Regions from separate parts of the Megamonas sp. Calf98-2 genome, predicted to be linked through region 1. Evidence: riboswitches for the same ligand, from Rfam matches in the RefSeq annotation. Region 1 holds a riboswitch; each other region holds the start of a gene.
The links. Region 1 has a riboswitch for ZMP and ZTP ahead of BMX03_RS08285 (phosphoribosylaminoimidazolecarboxamide formyltransferase). Riboswitches for the same ligand answer to the same signal wherever they lie in the genome.
Positions count from the first base shown of each region.

Region 2: linked by a shared signal. The riboswitch ahead of BMX03_RS04190 (L-lactate MFS transporter) and the one ahead of BMX03_RS08285 (phosphoribosylaminoimidazolecarboxamide formyltransferase) in region 1 are both predicted to bind ZMP and ZTP.
Region 3: linked by a shared signal. The riboswitch ahead of BMX03_RS04180 (formate--tetrahydrofolate ligase) and the one ahead of BMX03_RS08285 (phosphoribosylaminoimidazolecarboxamide formyltransferase) in region 1 are both predicted to bind ZMP and ZTP.

Region 1 is NZ_FOCY01000025.1:406-10,080, forward strand. It holds gene deoC (deoxyribose-phosphate aldolase) at 15-677, opposite strand; gene BMX03_RS08275 (GntR family transcriptional regulator) at 806-1,573, shown strand; gene BMX03_RS08280 (hypothetical protein) at 1,605-2,003, opposite strand; gene BMX03_RS08285 (phosphoribosylaminoimidazolecarboxamide formyltransferase) at 2,129-3,304, opposite strand; ZMP/ZTP riboswitch at 3,346-3,424, opposite strand; gene pfkA (6-phosphofructokinase) at 3,574-4,542, shown strand; gene dhaL (dihydroxyacetone kinase subunit DhaL) at 4,613-5,242, opposite strand; gene BMX03_RS08300 (dihydroxyacetone kinase subunit DhaK) at 5,260-6,264, opposite strand; gene BMX03_RS08305 (class II aldolase/adducin family protein) at 6,288-6,977, opposite strand; gene BMX03_RS08310 (PTS galactitol transporter subunit IIC) at 7,019-8,368, opposite strand; gene BMX03_RS08315 (PTS sugar transporter subunit IIB) at 8,484-8,765, opposite strand; gene BMX03_RS08320 (PTS sugar transporter subunit IIA) at 8,782-9,243, opposite strand; gene BMX03_RS08325 (sigma 54-interacting transcriptional regulator) at 9,453-9,675, shown strand, end outside.
Region 2 is NZ_FOCY01000009.1:64,740-68,041, reverse strand. It holds partial or broken gene tnpA (IS200/IS605 family transposase) at 1-157, opposite strand, end outside; gene BMX03_RS04190 (L-lactate MFS transporter) at 464-1,705, opposite strand; ZMP/ZTP riboswitch at 1,793-1,878, opposite strand; gene BMX03_RS04185 (MFS transporter) at 2,085-3,269, shown strand.
Region 3 is NZ_FOCY01000009.1:57,081-64,490, reverse strand. It holds gene BMX03_RS04180 (formate--tetrahydrofolate ligase) at 1-1,460, opposite strand, end outside; ZMP/ZTP riboswitch at 1,576-1,661, opposite strand; gene folD (bifunctional methylenetetrahydrofolate dehydrogenase/methenyltetrahydrofolate cyclohydrolase FolD) at 1,695-2,561, opposite strand; gene BMX03_RS04170 (4-hydroxybenzoate octaprenyltransferase) at 2,579-3,427, opposite strand; gene BMX03_RS04165 (menaquinone biosynthesis decarboxylase) at 3,420-4,880, opposite strand; gene tatC (twin-arginine translocase subunit TatC) at 4,923-5,717, opposite strand; gene BMX03_RS04155 (twin-arginine translocase TatA/TatE family subunit) at 5,729-5,920, opposite strand; gene tatA (twin-arginine translocase TatA/TatE family subunit) at 6,002-6,331, opposite strand; gene BMX03_RS04145 (polyprenyl synthetase family protein) at 6,358-7,335, opposite strand.

The DNA.
Region 1 (9,675 bases):
AGGTATGCTCCTAATTATTTATTATTGTATGCTTCTGTGATTTTTATAGCAGAAGATGTGCCAATTCTTTCAGCACCAGCTTCAATCATTTTTAAGCAAGTATCTAAATCGCGAATTCCACCAGCGGCTTTTACTTTTACTGTGTTTTTGACAATGCTTTTCATGAGTTTTACATCTTCAACTGTAGCGCCACCTGTACCAAAGCCTGTAGAAGTTTTGATGAAGTCTGGTTTTATTTCAAGTGCTATTTCGCATAATTTAATTTTTTCTTCATCAGTAAGATAGCAATTTTCAAAAATAACTTTAGAAATTACATTATGTTTTCTGCAAACATCTACGATTTGAGTCATTTCTTCTTTGATATAGTCATAATTTTTTTCTTTTAATTCTGTAATATTAATTACATAATCAATTTCATCTGCACCATTTGCAATAGCATCTTTAGTTTCAAAGACTTTAGTTTCAATTGTAGTTTGCCCTAAAGGAAAACTAATAGCAGCACCTACATGAATGTCAGTTCCTTTTAAAAGCTCTTTGCATAATTTTGTCTGTGTAGAATTGATAGCTACCATCATAAAATCATATTTTTTAGCTTCTTCGCAAAGTTTAGCCATATCTTCTCTAGTAGCATAAGGTTTTAAACATGTGTGATCAAAGTATTTACTAAATTTATTCATAGTTATTGCTCTTTTCTTTGTTATTATGTAATTACATAATAACAAAATAACAAAATTAAGTCAATATATAATAACTTATTGATAAAAGATAGTTAATATTTTATAATTTTTTTGAAAGGAGATTATAAATGAATTCGATATATGAACAATTAAAAATAGATAGAACAGTTCCTATTCCGCTATATTATCAAATAAAAACTTTTATGATAAAGCATATTGAAGATAATAGCTTAAAAGATGGTGAATTAGTTCCACCAGAAGAAGAATTATGCGCATATTTAAATGTTTCAAGACCGACAGTTAGACAAGCGTTTTTAGAATTAGTACATGAAGGTTATTTAAATAGAATTAAGTCAAAAGGAACATTTGTTACTCGCCCTAAAATTGCTGGAGATTTTATTCAAAAAATCCAAACATATAATCAAGAGATGCAATATTATGGATTAAAGCCTAAAACGAAGCTTTTATCTATATCAGAAATAGATGTTTTTGCTGAAGTTATGGAAAAATTGAAGCTAACAGAAAAAGATAAAGTTATTTGTCTTGAACGTTTGCGCTATGCCGATGATAAACCTATAGTTTATGTTAAAACTTTTATACCTGTGAAATTATGTAAGGGTTTAATTGATGAAGATTTAGAGCAAAATTCTTTATACGATACTTTAAAAACAAAATATAATATAGAGATTGCTCATATTAATCGTCAAATTCATGCAACAGTTGCTGACCCTTATTTATCTGATTTATTGGGTATTATGGAAAATGCTCCATTATTATATATAACAACGGTTGCATATAATCAAAATGATATTCCATTTGAATATTCATTGGCATCTTATCGAGCAGATATGTATAAAATGAATGTAGATTTATATAAAGATAAGTATTATAAATAAAAAAATGGCACTAACACAGTTAGTGCCATTTTTATAATCCTGTCCCTATAGAAATAAGACGATAATAATCTTTTTCTTTAATAAGTTGCATATAATTTGATTTATTAATAATCCAATTATTTTCTTGTTTAGTCCCATTACCAGGCAACCAAAAATCGTCATCACCTGACTGAATAGAAAATACTACAGAATATATAGTTGGTTCATTAGATACACTATATACAGAGATATCTTTATAATCAAAGATTTTACCATTAGCAAAAAGACTTTTATTTTTATGATAAGATAGTTCTTGTTTGACAATAGTATAAACAATTTCTTTATCAGTCATGTGGATAGTTTCTTTTATTGGTAATGTATCTGGATAAGATGTAATTGGTGAATGACTAGAATAATATAAATTTAGACTAATAAGTGTAAGTAAAATCAAATATATTTTTAATGAGTTTGTTTTTTTATATAATTTAAGAAAAAATATACAAAAAATACTTATTAAAATTAAAATACATATTGAATAAAAAAGATTAATATTCATTATAATTCTATTTATAGAAATTAATGATGGAATAAACGAATTCCAACGAATGCCATTGCCATATTGTATTTATCACAAGTTTCAATAACATTATCATCACGAATAGAACCACCGCTTTGAGCGACAAATTCTACGCCGGATTTATGAGCACGTTCAATGTTATCACCGAATGGGAAGAATGCATCAGAGCCAAGAGCTACGCCTTTTACCTGAGCGAGCCAAGCATCTTTTTCTTCTTTAGTGAATACTGGAGGTTTTTCAGTGAATACGCGTTTCCAATCGTCGCCACCGAGTAAATCCATATATTCATCAGAGATATATACATCAATTGCATTATCGCGGTCTGGACGGCGAACATCTGGTTTAAATGGTAAGTTTAATACTTGAGGTGCTTGACGTAAATGCCAGATATCTGCTTTATTACCAGCAAGACGAGTGCAATGTACACGGGATTGCTGACCAGCACCGATACCGATAGCCTGTCCGTCTTTAGCATAGCATACGGAATTGGATTGAGTGTATTTCAATGTGATTAAAGCGATAAGTAAATCACGTTTTGCTTCATCTGTGATATTTTTATTTTTTGTAGGAATGTTATTGAATAATTCTTCAGTGATTTTAATATCATTGCGTTTTTGTTCAAAAGTAACGCCAAAAACTTCTTTTGTTTCAAGTTCAGGTGCTTTGTAATCAGGGTTCATCTGAATTACAAGATAGTTACCTTTACGTTTTGTTTTTAAGATTTCTAAAGCTTCAGCACTGTAAGATGGAGCAATAACACCATCGGATACTTCACGGGCTAAGAAACGAGCTGTAGCAGCATCACATTCATCGGAAAGTGCAGCAAAATCTCCATAAGAAGACATGCGGTCAGCACCACGAGCGCGAATATATGCTGTAGCCATAGGTGTGAGTTCGATACCTTCAACGAAATACATTTTTTTCAATGTTTCAGATAAAGGAACAGCAACAGCTGCACCAGCAGGGCTTACATGTTTAAAAGATGCAGCAGATGGAAGACCTGTAGCTTCTCTTAATTCACGAACTAATTGCCAACTGTTAAAGGCATCTAAAAGATTAATATAACCTGGACGTCCATTTAAAACTGTGAATGGTAAATCTTGTCCATCTTTCATAAAAACGCGAGCAGGTTTTTGATTAGGGTTACATCCGTATTTTAATTCCATAGAATTCATTTACGATATTCCTCCTGTAAAATAAATATAATACTATTAGATTTTGTTGCCCAGACGGTCGGCTGTATAAATCTGTGCTTCATGTGGTTAATTCCACTTCCGTCAGTTACACAGATTGTTAACTAAAATTTATCATTTTAGAGTATGAGTTGTCAAGCTAAGCAATAATATTTGGAGATTTTGTTTTTTTAGGGATTTTTACAAGGATATTAGTTATTATTTAGCGAATAAAATATATAAATGCTTTTAATTTTTGAGGAGGTTTTTTTATGTCAGTAGAAAATATTGCTGTATTGACAAGTGGTACAGATGCACCAGGAATGAATGCGGCTATTAGAGCTGTAGTGAGAACTGCGATTAATAATAACGTGCGTATATGGGGCGTTTATGATGGATATAGAGGCTTAGTTGATGATAATATGGAAGAATTAACTTCTATATCTGTAGCCGATATTATTCAGCGTGGTGGTACTTTCTTGGGTACAAGTTTTTGTAAGCGTTTCCGTACAAAAGAAGGTCGTCAATTAGCTTATGAAAATCTAAAAAAACATAATATTGATGCTTTGATTGTTATCGGTGGTGATGGTAGCTTACGTGGAGCAGAAGAATTTGAACGTGAAACAGGATTTTCTGTAATTGGTATTCCAGCTACTATTGAAAATGATATTTGGGGAACAGATTATGCTATTGGTACAGATACTGCTGTAAATACTATTTTACAGGCAATCAACGAAATTCGTGATACTGCAAAAGCACATCGTCGTACATTTATTATTGAAGTAATGGGCAATAAATGTGGTTGGCTTGCTACATATTCAGCCGTTGCTGGTGGCGGAAATATGGTTATAGTACCAGAAGAAGAATTTGATAAGGAAAAAATTATCAATAAAGTACAAAAATTACATGATGGTGGTAAATCTTATTTAGTAATTTTGGCTTCTGAAGGTACTGGCAATATGCAAGAGTTAGTAAAAGAATTAGAAGCTAGAACAGGAATTTCCACACGCTTGACTGTTTTAGGTTTAGTTCAACGTGGTGGTTCACCAACAGCTAATGACCGTGTATTTGCAAGTGTATTAGGCGAACAAGCAACACTTGCAGCTGTTTCTGGACTTCATAATATTGTTTTTGGTATGCAACGTGGAAATATTGTTTGCATTGATTTACGTGATGCAATCACTAATAAAAAAGAATACCCAGAAGATTTAAGACATTTAGCAGAAGTGATTTCTTTATAATAAGAAAAATAAGAAAGTCTAGAAATAACTTATATAAGTTATTTCTAGACTTTTTTTAGAAGAAAAGGTTTTAAAATGATTTAGCAATACCACGGAAAATATACATAACAGCAGTAGCTCCAGGATCTTGCTTGCCTATAGATTGTTCATTATAATAAGCAGCTCTACCATGAACAGATTTTAAAGTTTTTGTTTTTTCTACACCTTCTATTGATGCTTGATATGCAGCTTGTTGAGCTTCAGCTAATGTTTTATTTTCAGATAATGATTGTTCTAAGGCATTAATTGCTGGAGCTAAAGCATCTAGCATAGTTTTATCACCGATTTTACTACCACCACGTTGCATAACACCATCAACAGCAGCTTTGCCCATTTCTACTAAATCTGTTAGATTTAATTCAGATTTGCCTTTGGCTTTTGGTGCAGATTTTACGAAACAAGTAGAAATTAATGTTCCCATAGTGGAAGGAACTACAGAATTCATTTTCATTCCTAATTTCATCATTAATTTCCCCATATCAGTTTCTTCTAGTATATCAATTTCTTGATAAATTGCTTCAAATCCTTTGCACATAGTAAGACCTAAATCTCCATCGCCCATAGCACCATCAAGAGCAATTAATTCATCTTTGGCATCTTGCATAGACTCCAAAATATTACCAAGAATTTCCTTTAATTTGAGTTTATTAATAGTTTCCATAAGAAAATCCTCCTTTATTAATGATTTTGTTCAAAAAATGGAGAATAGCAAGGAGCATCAATCATTTCTTTTAATTCATCATCTAATTTTAATAAAGATATAGACATTCCTGCCATTTCAAGAGAAGTAGCATATTCACCAATATATTTACGATGTATAGAAATATTTTTGTCAGATAAGATTTGATAAAGTTTACGATAAGCAAGATATAATTCTTCTTTTGGTGTACCACCTAGACCATTTACTAAAACAGCAACTTCACAACCATCTTCAAATGGTAGATCTTCAAGGATTTTTTCCATAATATTACTAACAACATCATCAATTTTCATTAATTTAGTACGATGAATACCTGGTTCCCCATGTATACCCATACCGATTTCCATTTCATCTTCAGCAATACTGAAAGTAGCTTTACCAGCTTCTGGAACAATACAAGGTGTAAGAGCAACGCCCATTGTTCTTGTATTATCAACAGTTTTTTGAGCTATACGAGCAACTTCGTCTAAGTTATACATTTTTTCGGCAGCTGCACCAGCACATTTATAGGCAAATACTAAACCTGCAACTCCACGACGTTTATTTTCACTACCCTTAGGTGCAGAAGCAATATCATCGGTTACTAATACTTCTTTTACAGGAATGTCTTCCATTTCATCTAAATCAGAAGCCATACCAAAATTCATAATATCGCCACCATAGCGACCATATAAATGTAATACACCAGCACCAGAATTAATAGCTTTATCAACTTCATGCATAGCTTCTGCGCTTGGAGAAGCAAATACATTACCAACAGTTACTCCGTCAGCAAGACCATAACCAACATATCCTAAAAATACTGGGAGATGACCAGAACCACCACCAGTAGCAATAGCTACTTTTCCTTCTTTTTTTTCGTCTGCACGAACTAAACAGTGCCAACTATTATTTACCATTTTTAAGGATTCTGGATGAGCTAAGACAATTCCTTCTATTGTTTCACGAGCAAAGTCTTCTGGTTTATTAATTAATTTTTTCATAATATATCCTCCTTATTATAGTTTTATTTTGAAGATGTTCTAGTTAATGAATCCAATAGTTTAATTTCTTTAGGATATTCCCATTTTTGAAGTTCACTATCTGATACATAAGGAGGTTCATTACCATTGTTAATAACAAGAGTATGATAATAAATTTCAGCTAATTCTTCTACATAACTAGCTTTTAAGAGAGCTTCTTTTAAATCTTTATCAATAGCGATTACACCATGTGCTTGCATTAAAGCAACATCTGATTTTTCTAAAGCTTTTACAGTGTTAATAGCTAGTTCTGGTGTTCCTGGTCTACCAAAATCAGCAACAGGAACAATTCCTTCTTTACAACCAAGACCTAAGATTTCATAAACAACGGCAGGTAAAGGTTTTTTTAGAACAGCAAAAGCAGTAGCATATTTTGAATGAGTATGAGCTACGGCATTGATATCAGGATGTTGTTTATATACTTCCAAATGCATTAAACTTTCACTAGTCGGTCTACGTTGAGCAGTTTCTGCTTCAATAACATTAGCATCTAGATCTATAACAACAACATCATGATAGGTCATTTCTTCTCTATCCATTCCAGTAGGAGTAATACATACATATCCTGTTTTAGGATCACGAACGCTAAAATTACCAGATCTATGTTTACATAAACCACTTCTATCAGCTTGAAGAGCATATTTTACAACTTGTTTTTTTAATTCTTCTAACATATTTATATAACCTTTCAAAATTAATATTTTAAGTAATTTATTTATTTAGCACTATCTTGAGTATTGCTTTTTTTCATGCTTAGGAAATACCAAGCAAATAAAATAGCAAAGATAATAATTCCAATAATACCAGTTAAATCGCCATTAAATGCATGTACGATAGACCATCTAAACTCAGGAGCTTCAACTTGCATCCAAGATATGAATTGACCTGCTTCGGCATGAAGTGTATTAGTATCAGCAGCCATCTTTGTAATTTGTGGTGCAAACTGAGTAGCAGCAATTAAATAAGATGGAGTAGCAATAATAGAAATTAAAAACATGCGAACAAGATTTTTTCTAGCAATAATCATAGCTGGTGGTGTTAAAACAACGTTGATAATAGAAGCTAGTGGAATTAATGTATTTAAACCTAATTGACTTAAAACAACAGCAAGAATTAATTCAATAGGAACCAATACAATAGCAATAACCCAGACTTCAGAACAGCCAGCCATAAATGGCCAATCTAAACCAACATAAAAATCACGGCCTTTGAATTTACTTTTCATAAAGGCACCAGCAGCGTCAGCAATAGGGGCAAGTGCTTGCATGAAAAGTTTTGCTACCATTGGGAATAAAATCATTGCAGTTGCAACAGACATTGCTGTAATTAAAATTTCTTTAATAGCATAACCACCTAAAAATGCGATTAATCCACCAACAATGAATCCCATTACACTATTTTCACCAAATATACCAATACGTTTTTTTAATTCATTAGCATCAATGTTAACTTTATTGATACCAGGAATAAAATCTAGAATGCGATTAATTAAAAATAAAATAGGACCTTGTAAAAACATTGGATGAGTACAAGTAACACCAGGAATTTTAGTAGCTTCATAACATCTTTTTTGAATTAAATCACCACTAATTAATTCTAAGATTATTTGAATTGCGCCAGCAATAAAACCGAAGGCAATATTTCCAGTAATATAAGCAACTAAAGTAGCAGTTAATATTTTTCCCCAGACATTCCATAAATCGACATTTAAACAATTTGTTAATTTTAAAGCAAGCATAACTAAGTTAATACCAATTTGTAGAGGAAACATAAAAAGAGCAAATGGCCATGCCCAAGCAATAGCAGCTATTGGGGACCAACCAACATCAATAGCAGTTAGTTCTAATCCAGTACGTTCTACGAGCGCTTGAGCGGCAGGACTAATACTACTAAACATAAAGCCTAAAACAACATTCATACCAGTAAAAGCAATACCTAATGTAAGACCTGCCATAATAGCTTTTTTTAATTTCATCTTTACACATAAACCAAGTATAATCATTATTATAGGTAAAAATATAGCGGCTCCAAGGCCAAGAATATAATTTAATATATCATTAAACATACAGTTTTCCTCCTTTGATTGTAGTTTTGTAATGAATTATTTTTATGTTATAATAGTCGTGCAATATATATTTTTTTGGACTCTATGGTGTTTTATATCATAGAGTCCGCTTTTTTTATGCTTCAATTAATTCTTTTAATTTTTCAAATTCTTCGTCCATACCTACACCTGTTAAGAATGGAATACCTTTAATAGTTGGAACATCCCATTCATCAGCATTGTCAGAAACAATTGAAACATAAATGTCACACTGATCAATAATACTTTCTAAAGATTTAATATCTACAGCTTCAACAGAAACATCTAATCCTTCATCTTCACACATAGATTGAATTTTAGAAGCAACTGTTTGACTTGTTGCAACACCAGAACCGCAAGCTACAAAAATTCTTTTCATGATAATCAAACTCCTTTTAATTTAAAACTTTATTTAATTTATCTATAATTTCTTTGGCTTGAGTAGAATTATATAGATCAATAAGTTTATCTTCTTGAGAAAATATAGACATTAACTTACTTAATATTTCTAAATGTCCTTTAGGATCTGTAACTGCTAACATAAAAATTAATTTTGCTGGAACAGTATTAGAACTATTACCCATTTCATGAAAATCAATAGGATTTTCTAGAGTAGCTACTAAAATAGCAGGTTTTATTACATGTTCTGGATACGTATGAGGCATAGCAATATTAATACCAGGTGTTTTTAATCCAGTAGGAAATTGTTTTTCCCTTTCTAAAATAGCAGAAGTATAACTTTCTTTTACATAACCTTTTTTATATAAAATATGAGATAATTCTTCGATCAAATTTTTAAAGTTAGTAGTTTTATAATTTAAAAATATTAAATCTTCATGTAACATAGAAGTAGACATAACAAGCACCTCCTTAAAATATATTTTTGTAATATTTATAATGCAATTTTTGTGCCAACTTAATGTATATTAAAAATGTATATTAATAATATATAAAGATAAAAAAATATATACACAAATTATAATTTTTATGCTAGTGTATATATTATAAAATGAATAGTGTATATATTATCTTTTTTATAAAAATTCTAATAAATAAGGAGTATAAGATGAGTCAAGCAAATGATATTTTAGATTTTATAAAACGCAATTGTAAGGTTGAGGTTTTTATAAAGGGTTTAAAAGATGGTAAAAATTTAGGTATAACAGCATTAGAGATACAAAATGAATATGGTATTTTACGTAATAATGCTAGTAGTATATTAAATCTATTGTGTAAGAATGGTAAATTAGTAAAAATTAATAGTAGACCAGTTACATTTATAGATAAAG
Region 2 (3,302 bases), on a different contig from region 1:
CGATTAAATCGACGTGAAGCTCCTGACAAATATTATTAATCAACTCCTTTAATCGTTCATCAACACCATTGTTCAACACTTTTCTACGATATTTAGGACAAAATACTACATGATATTTACAAGAATATACTATATTATTATTTGATTTATATTTCATAAAAGTATTATATAACTATTAAAAATATAATACAATAAAAAACAATGATATCGAATCATTGTTTTTTAGCGAGCTTATATCCCCATAAATAAATTTAGGGGCTTTACGCTCGCATTTGGTAAAATTGGTAGATAAAAATTCATGGAAGAGCTCAGACATAATAAATTAACCTTTCTATAAAAAACATATATTTTTTATTAATGAGATTTAACTATATTGATAGTTAATATTATTTTAGCACATAAATAAAGCCTAGTAGTTAGTTTAATTTTAACTACTAGGCTTTATTTAGAGTGAGTTTTTTTCTTAAGCAATAGTTTTGCTTGAAATGAGTTTTTCTTTTTTAGTTGTTTTTATTTTTAATATTATAGCTATGATGAAGCTGATAATAAATAAAAATGCGAATACATAGAGGCAAAGTGCATAACTTTGAGTTGTTTCACGAATAAAGGATAATAAAAGTGGTCCTGCAATACCAGCCATGCCCCAAGCTGTGAGAATTCTGCCATGAATAGCGCTTAATTGTTTTGTGCCAAATAAATCGCTTAAATAAGCTGGCATACAAGAGAAGCCACCACCATAGCAAGAAACAATGATTAAAACTAATAATTGGAAGAAAAAGGCTTCAGTTGTATTAGCGAGTGCATAGAAAGCAAAAATTTCAATCAAGAAAAATAAAATATAAGTATTTCTACGACCTATATAATCGGAAACGCTAGACCAAGCGATACGACCAAAACCGTTGATAAGTCCAATAACGCCAACCATGGAAGCAGCAGCAATTGGGCTCATATGAACTACTTCTTGAGCCATAGGAGAAGCTACAGCTAAAAGACCAATACCACAAGTAATATTAGTGAAGAATATCCACCAAAGCGCATAGAATTTCCAATCGCGAGTAGCTTCAGCTACGCTATATTGTTTTATTTCAACCATAGAATTAGAAGTTTTGACAGTTGTAGGTAAATATTTTTCTACGAATTCTTTTGGTGGAGGAGCGAGATATAAAGAAGAAGCGCCCATGATTAATATATAAGCACAGCCTAAAATGATGAAGTTAGTTACTAAGCCAAAATTGCTAACGAGAATTTGCATGATAGGGCCAGCAATTAAACTTGCAAAACCAAATCCCATGATAGCAAGACCTGTAGCAAATCCACGTCTTTTAGGGAAATATTTTACAAGAGTGGAAACAGGAGTGATATATCCAATACCAAGACCAATACCACCGATTACACCATAGCAGATGTAGAGTAAAATAAGGTTTTGTAGATGAAGAGCTAAAGCTGTACCAAACATACCAATACCAAAGAAGGCAGTGGCAGTAAGTCCACTAATACGAGGACCATTTTTTTCAACAAATGTTCCTAAAAAACCAGCGGATAAACCTAAAAATAAAATTGCAATAGAAAATGTCCATGTAGTTTCTTGAAGACTAAAGCCCATTTGAGCCATGATTGGCTTAGTGAGTACGCTCCAAGCATAAACACTACCAATACAAATATGAATACCAATTGCGGATAATGCGATAAGCCATCTGTTTTTCATTATATAATCTTCCTTTCGTAAAAATAAAAAATTATAAAATACAAGAAAACTTATGCCTAAAAACAAAAAGACCATCTAGGCAAAAATTTTCTTTGCCCAGACGGTCGACTTTTCTATAGCAATGCGGTTCATGTGGTTAATTCCACTAAAATCCGTCAGTTCCACAGTGCTTATTCAATTGATAGCTTTATTATAACAAATATTTAATCTATGTCAAGAATAAAATTAATTTCATTTATAAATAGTCAATATAGTCAAAATCGTGATTTTTGTAGTTTAAATGATGAATAATGGTTGTAAATACTAGATTTTTTCCTTTGAATAAGTATAATTTATGTTTAAATAAATTTGTATTTTAGAGAAGGTGAAGATTATCTTGATGGCACAAAAAACATATAATACTATGGCTGTTTTAAGTTTAATTTTATTGAGTTTCATTTTAGGAACGAGTGAATTTATAATTGTGGGTATTTTACCTGATATAGCAGAAGATATAAATTGTTCGTTGACTATGGCGGGTAATTTAATTTCAGTTTTTGCTTTTGCTTATGCAATAGGCACTCCGTTTATCACAGCAGCAGTTAGTGCTTATAACAGATATTATGTATTATTGATATTAGCAATAGGTTTTATCTTAGGAAATTTTTTATGTGCTTTAGCGAGTAATTATTATATTTTAGCATTAGCTAGAATTATAACTGCGATAATTTCAGGAACAATATTATCTATTTCGATGACATTTGCTTCTGAAATAGCGACTGTTCAATATCAACCAAAAGTCATCAGTTGGATTTTTGCAGGTTTTAGTATAGCCTCTGTTTTTGGTGTGCCTATAGGTACGATTATTTGTCAAATATTTAGTTGGCAAATGACTTTTATATTATTATCTGTAGTTAGTATATGTATTTTATTGATGTTGTGGCATTATTTACCAAATGTAGGTAGTGGACAAAAAACAAATTTATGTAATCAATTTATTTTATTGAAAAGTATGCGTATAAATTATGGTATGCTTATTGTAATTTGTGGTGCTGCTGGAAGTTATGTATTTTATACATATTTGACACCGATTTTACAACAATATATACAAATTCCTATTTCCATGACAAGTTTAGTATTGAGCTTATTTGGTATTAGTACGATTATCAGTAATTTACTTTCAGGAAGAATAGCTAGTTTAGGTGGCATGAAGAAAATGCCAATGGTATATTTCTTACAAGCTCTATGTTTACTTGCACTTATTTTTACTAGTTATCATTTAGTTTTAGGTTTGATAAATATTTTACTCATGGGTGTGATAATGTATTTACAAAATTCACCAGCACAATTGCATTTTTTGAAGACAGCCACAAGAGAAAAACCAGAAGCTATAACTTTAGCTTCTGCATTAAATCCTGTATCTTTTAATACAGGTATAGCACTAGGTTCAGCTTGTGGTGGAATAATCATAAATTTTGTGCCTATGCCTTTTGTTGGTTTAGGTGGTGCGATTTTTGCCATTATCGCCATGATTATTAATCTTAGATTGTTAAAAAATATGACTAAATTTAATAAAAGAGGATAAAATAAACCCCAAAAGTTAATTTAAACAAACTTT
Region 3 (7,410 bases), on a different contig from region 1:
GCCATGCAGATTGGCATTTTATCAAGACCTTCAGCTTCAAATTCAGCGATAGTTTTTTCTACAGCAGGTGTGTAGTTTACGCCATCAGCACCATAGATTTTTGTAGCGATTGCATTGATTTTATCTTTGATAGAATCATTTACGTCATACATGTATTGGAAGTTAGAAGGTTTTTCAGTTGCTTCAATAACTTTTTGAGCAAGGTCGATAGCACCTTCGCCACCTTTTGCCCAAGCTTCGGAAATGCTTACAGAAGCGCCCATAGATTCGCAAAGAGCTTTTAATTCTTGAAGTTCATTTTCTGTATCAGTAGGGAATGCATTTATAGCTACAACAATTGGTAAACCGAATTTTTGAATGTTTTCAATATGTTTAGCAAGGTTAGTCATACCTTTTTTGAGTGCTTCGATATTTTCAGTAGCAAGTTCAGTTTTTGCAAGTCCACCATGCATTTTTAAAGCGCGAATAGTAGCAACAATTACTACTGCATCAGGTTTAAATCCAGTGAAACGACATTTGATATCAAGGAATTTTTCAGCACCAAGGTCAGCACCGAAACCTGCTTCAGTAATAGTATAATCAGCCATTTTTAAAGCGTATTTAGTAGCCATTACACTATTGCAACCATGAGCGATATTGGCAAAAGGGCCACCATGGATAAGAGCAGGAGTGCCTTCAAGAGTTTGTACAAGGTTTGGTTTAATTGCATCTTTGAATAATAAAGTTAAAGCACCTGTTACATTTAATTCTTCAGCGCGAACAGGACGACCGCTTCTAGTGTAACCAATGATGATATTGCCAAGACGTTTTTTCATATCTTCAAGGTCAGAAGTCAAGCATAAAATAGCCATCATTTCAGATGCAACAGTGATATCAAAACCAGTTTCGCGTGGTACGCCATGAGCTTTACCACCTAAACCACAGATGATATTGCGAAGAGCACGGTCATTTAAATCGACAACGCGTTTCCAAGTGATGCGACGAACATCTAAATCAAGAGCATTGCCCTGTTGGATATGGTTATCGATAACAGCAGCAAGTAAATTGTGAGCAGATGTTATAGCGTGGAAATCGCCAGTGAAATGAAGATTGATATCTTCCATTGGCACTACTTGAGCATAACCACCGCCAGCGGCACCGCCTTTCATACCAAAGCATGGACCTAAGGAAGGTTCACGAAGAGCGATTGCAGTTTTTTTGCCAAGTTTATGAAGAGCATCGCCAAGACCAATGCTAGTAGTTGTTTTACCTTCACCAGCAGGAGTTGGATTAATTGCTGTTACAAGAATAAGTTTACCATTTTCTTTTTGTTGGAGAGTTGTGTTCCAATAGTTTAAAGAAATTTTAGCTTTATATTTTCCGTATAATTCAAGTTCATCTTCTGGAATTTCAAGATGTTGAGCAATTTTACCAATAGGTTCCATAATAGCTTCTTGAGCAATTTGCACGTCTGTTTTCATGTGGTTTAGTACCTCCAATAATTAAACTAATTTGATAGTATTATATATTTTGGAAAAAGGCAATATAAATTTTGCCAAACATATGCTTAGGCATAAAAAAACGCCTGAGCATATATTATTATGCCCAGACGGTCGACTTTTTGATAATAGTACAGTTCATGTGGTTAATTCCACTAAAATCCGTCAGTTCCATACTATTTATGAAATTATGCTTTTATTATAACAAAGGCAAATTTATTTAGCAAGTTGTAATTTTGCAGCATTGATAGTATTTTGCATGAGCATAGCTATAGTGAGAAGACCTACGCCACCTGGAACAGGTGTGATAGCACCAGCTACTTCTACAGCATTATCAAAATCTACATCACCAACTAATTTTTTAGGTGCAATGCGGTTGATACCAACATCAATTACAGTAGCACCAGGTTTTATCATATCAGCAGTGATAAAATGAGGTCTGCCCACAGCTGCCACTAAAATATCAGCAGAACGACAAATTTCTTTGAGGTTGTGAGTATGTGAATGACAAATAGTAACTGTAGCATTTTGAGCGAGTAATAATTGTCCCATAGGTTTACCCACAATATTACTGCGACCAACGATAACAGCATGTGCACCATCTATATTGATTTTAGCGGATTGAAGCATTTTTAAACAACCATATGGAGTACAAGGTATCATACCATCGTCTTGTCCAATCATCAATTTACCAACATTAACAGGGTGGAAGCCATCAACATCTTTTAATGGGCAAATAGCATTTAAAATATCTGCTTCTTCTTTAGCAATAGCTTCTGGAAGTGGTAATTGAACTAAAATACCATGAATTTCTTGGCGATAATTTAATTCATCAATTTTGGCGATGAGTTGTTCTTTTGTTGTATCAGCAGGCATGCTTATAACTTCAGAATAGATACCAACTTCTTCGCAAGTGCGATGTTTATTATTTACGTAAACTTTAGAAGCTGGATTTTCACCAACGATAATTACAGCAAGACCAGGAGTGATATTATATTGTTCTTTTAAAGCTAAAACTTGTTTTTTTGCTTCTTCTTTAAATTCACTAGCAAATATTTTTCCGGATAAAATTTGTGCACTCAAAAATAACACCTTCTTTATTAACTTAAAATATCGATTAATGTAAATACAAAAATGACAATAGAAACAATGCCATTGCGCATGAAATAAACTTGAGTTAAACGACTGAAATCATATGGAGTGATAAGGCTATGTTGATAAATTAATGTCAAGATAGCTATTAATACACCAATATAATAGATAAAGGATAAATCAAAATAGATTCCAGCACCGATAAAACATAAAATAGAAATAAAATGGAAAAAAGCTGCTATTTTATGAGCATTAGCTACACCAAATTGTGTTGCCATAGAATGAAGTTTATGGTCTAAATCAAATTGGCGGTCTTGGCTACCGTAAATTACATCAAAACTACCAATCCATAAACAAACGCCACCACTTAATAAAATAATACCAAATGGCAATTCACCTGTAACAGCGATATATCCACCAGCAGGTGCCATGGCTAAAGCTACACCTAAAAAATAATGACAAAGAAAAGTAAATCTTTTCGTATATGGATAAAATAATAAGAAAAATAAACAAATTGGTGTTAATTTTAGACAAATAGGAGCTAGCTGACTAGCAGAATATAAAAATATACAAAGACTGACGATGATGAGGATAATTACTTCAATAGGTTTAATTGCTCCAGTAACTAATGGACGCTTGGACATGCGATTTTGTTGTTTATCAAATTTCAAATCGACAAGATTATCCATAGCTAAAGCAGAGCTTCTAGCCCCTATCATTGCAAGTGTTACCCATAAAAAATCGTGAAAAGTAGGGATACCCTTTGCCGCAAGGAATAATCCCATATAAGCAAAGGGTAGGGCAAATACAGAATGATGAAGAGCTATATTATTAATATGAGCAGATAATTTACTCAAGACCGAGTTCCTGCCATTTTGCATCTACAAGTTTTTTAATATCGTCAGACATGTTAATTTCATCAGGCCATTCACGAGTATGTCCTTCTTCTGGCCATGTTTTTGTAGCATCAATACCTATTTTTGTACCCCATTTTGCCATTGGTGAGGAGTGGTCTAAGGCGTCAAGTGGACCCTCAACCATTACAATATCATGTTTAGCATCAATATTGTTGAAAACACGCCACCAAACTTCTTTTTCTTTTTGAACGTCAACATGTTCATCAACGACAATGATCATTTTGGTGAACATCATTTGTCCCATACCCCAAATAGCATGCATTACTTTTTTAGCTTGTTGTGGATATGTTTTTTTGATGGATACCATTACGCAATCATGGAATACACCTTCAAGAGGGAAATTGATATCGCGAATTTCAGGTAAAGTCTGTTGTAATAATGGTAAGAAAATACGTTCTGTAGCTTTAGCTAAGAAGCAATCTTCCATTGGAGGTTTACCAACGATAGTAGCAGAATAAATAGGATTTTTGCGATGTGTTATACAAGTGATGTGGAATACTGGATAATCATCAGCTAATGAATAATAACCTGTATGGTCGCCGAAAGGACCTTCACGGCGAGTTTCACCGATATTTACATATCCTTCAAGTACGATTTCACTGCAAGCTGGTACTTCAACATCAACAGTTTTACATTTTACCATTTCTACAGATTTTTTACGTAAAAAGCCTGCAAATACCATTTCATCGATATCACGAGGAAGTGGAGCAGTAGCAGCATATGTGATTACTGGGTCTGTACCAATAGCGACAGCAACTTCAATTTTATCTTTGCCCATTTCTTGATAAGCGCGATAGTTGCTAGCACCATCTTTATGAAGATGCCAGTGCATACCAGTTGTTTGACCATCATATTTTTGTAAACGATACATACCAACATTGCGTTTACCTGTTTTTGGATTGCGAGTGAATACAAGTGGTAAAGTGATGAATGGACCACCATCTTGAGGCCAACATTTCAAAATAGGGAATTTATCTAAAGTAGGATTATCTGTGATAACTACTTCTTGGCAAGGTGCTTTTTTTACATATTTAGGGAAATTAATAGCACGTTTTGCAGTTGGAATGATGTGGATTAAATCCATTTTATTTTGAAGGGAAATATAAGGTAATCTTAAGATTTCACGAAGTTCATTAGGAATTTCTTCGATGTCATTTACACCAAAAGCAAGTGCCAAGCGTTCCATGCTACCAAAAGCATTCATAAGTACAGGCATATCGTAGCCTTTTACATTTTCAAATAATAAAGCTACATTTTTTTTGCCTTCCATTTTGGAAACGCGGTCAGTGATTTCAGTGATTTCTAAATTACAATCAACAGGAGTTTTGATGCGTTTGAGCATACCACGAGACTCCAAAGCGTTGATGAATTCTCTTAAATCATAAAAAGCCAAAAAAATCGCTCCTTTATATTTATATTGCGTAAGTGATTAACATTATTTTTTCATAGCAAAACGAACTATGACATAACTTATTTCATAAAGTAAAATCATAGGTATAGCAATCATAGATTGGGAAAAAACATCTGGTGTTGGGGAAATAATAGCACCAACAACAAAAGTTAAAAAGATTACAATGCGTTGTTGTTTTGCTAAGAATTTTGAAGAAATAATACCTACTTTGGCTAATAATATAATGGCTAAAGGCATTTCAAAGATAAAGCCGAATGGCAATAAAAAGGCAATGACAAAGTCAAAATATTGTTTTAGCGAAAACATAGGTTGAAGTTCTTCAGTGCTAAAGCCCATTAAGAATTTTATCCCAGCGGGCATGACAAAGAAAAAGGAAAAGGCTAAACCAGCTAAAAATAAAATTAGCGAAATAGGCACGATAACGGAGATTAAATATCTTTCCATACCGATTAAGGCAGGTAAAACAAATCGCCATATTTGATATAAAACTATAGGTAGAGCAAGTAAAAATCCGACAAATACAGCAACTTTAATATAAGTAAAAAATGCCTCTGCTGGTTGCATATAATAAAGCTTTCCAGCAGGGCCTGTTAAGATGTGCATTATGTCTTCAATAAAATAATAAGCAACACAGCTACCAATACCTATAGCGATTAGTGAACGAATAAGGCGTTTTCTAAGCTCAGTAAGGTGAGCAATAATGGACATACTGCCATTATTTGTAGTTGTCTGCTCGTTAACTTCAGTTGTTGGTAGATTTTCTGAAGTTGAAGCAGTAACAGTATTAGCAGAAGTATGTTCGTTCATATCTTGAGACATAAATTGCTACCTCACTTTTTATCTTTTTTTTCGTCTTCATTTTTAGCATCAATAGTTTTTGTATTATCTTCTGTAGAAGCAGAACGGAATTCGCGAAGACTTTTGCCTACAGCTTTACCGATTTCTGGCAATTTACCAGGACCAAATACAACTAAAGCGATAACCAAGATTAATACAAGTTCAGGAATACCAATACTATACATTTAAATCACCTTCACTTTTATTTTTATTTTTAGTACTAAATAAAGAATATAATTTAAAAAGTAGTTGTCAATTATTATAGATTATTTAGTAGTTTTTTCAGATTCAACTGGAGTTTTAGGTGTTGTTGTTTCTGTTTTTGCAGTAGTAGTATTTTTTTCTGTAGCAGTTTCTTGCATGAAGACAGGAGCTACAGATGGTTGTTCTGGGTTAGCTGGATTAGGTGGTGTAGGAGTTATAGAAGCGTTATTAGTAGTATTATTAACGGAATTTGATAATTCAGAAGTGGCTTTTTTAAATTCTTGTAAGCCTTTACCTACAGCACGACCAATTTCAGGCAATTTGCCAGGACCAAATACTACAAGACCAATGATTAAAATAAGGATAAGTTCAGGAAAACCAATACCAAACATTTAAGTCACCTCAGTAAAAATTTATTTTAATAATCACGGCTACCAATAAAATCAGCTATTTCAATGAAAGATGTTCTAACTGACTGTGGTAAGCTATCAGGTAGAATATTTTTGGCGCGATTTAAAAATTCTGTAACAGTTTGTCTTGCAAAATCAATACTGTTGGAATTTTTTACGATATTAATAGCACGATTTAATTCTTCTAAGCTCATTTGACGATTTTCGATGATATTTTTTAACTCTTCGCTATTTTCGCCATGCTTATAGGCATGAATTACAGGAAGAGTGATTACACCTTGCAAAATATCGTTTCCAGCAGGTTTGCCGATTTTTTTAGAGTCAGAGGTTAAATCTAAAATATCATCAACTATTTGGAATGCCATGCCGATACAATAACCGTATTCACGGAGAGCATCAATTTCTTTTGCTGATAATTTAGCAACAATTGCACCGATTTCACAGCTAGTAGCAATAAAATTGGCTGTTTTTTTGGCAATGCGTTCATAATAAATATCAATAGAGTCTGGAATTGTATAACCAAAATGGTTTTGTAAGATTTCGCCTTCGCTTAAATCACAGACAATAGTTGCTAAGCGCTCAGAAATTCGCGTGCCATAATCATTTTTAGCAATGGCTGCAAATGCTTTAGCAAATAGATAGTCGCCAGTAAGTACGGCTATATTATTTCCCCATTTTGCATTGGCAGTAGCAGAACCACGGCGAGTAGCTGCATTATCTAAAACATCATCATGAACAAGAGAAGCTGTATGAATCATTTCTAGTGCCATAGCAAGAGGCATTACATAATCTTTATCTAAATTAGGATTACTCTTTGTCGCCAGAAGATATAAGGCGGGTCGAATACGTTTTCCGCCAGAGCTTATAAGATGATTTCCAATATCAGTTATAAGGTCAACAGGAGATGTAACGGTCTCATGTAATAAATTTTCTAGCGATGATAAATCTTTCTTAATAATGAAGAACATTTTATTTTTTGTTAACAAATTATATCACCTGCATATTTCGAATTACTAACTTAATTAAGTTTACTACAAAATAGACATGTTAGTAAATAATAA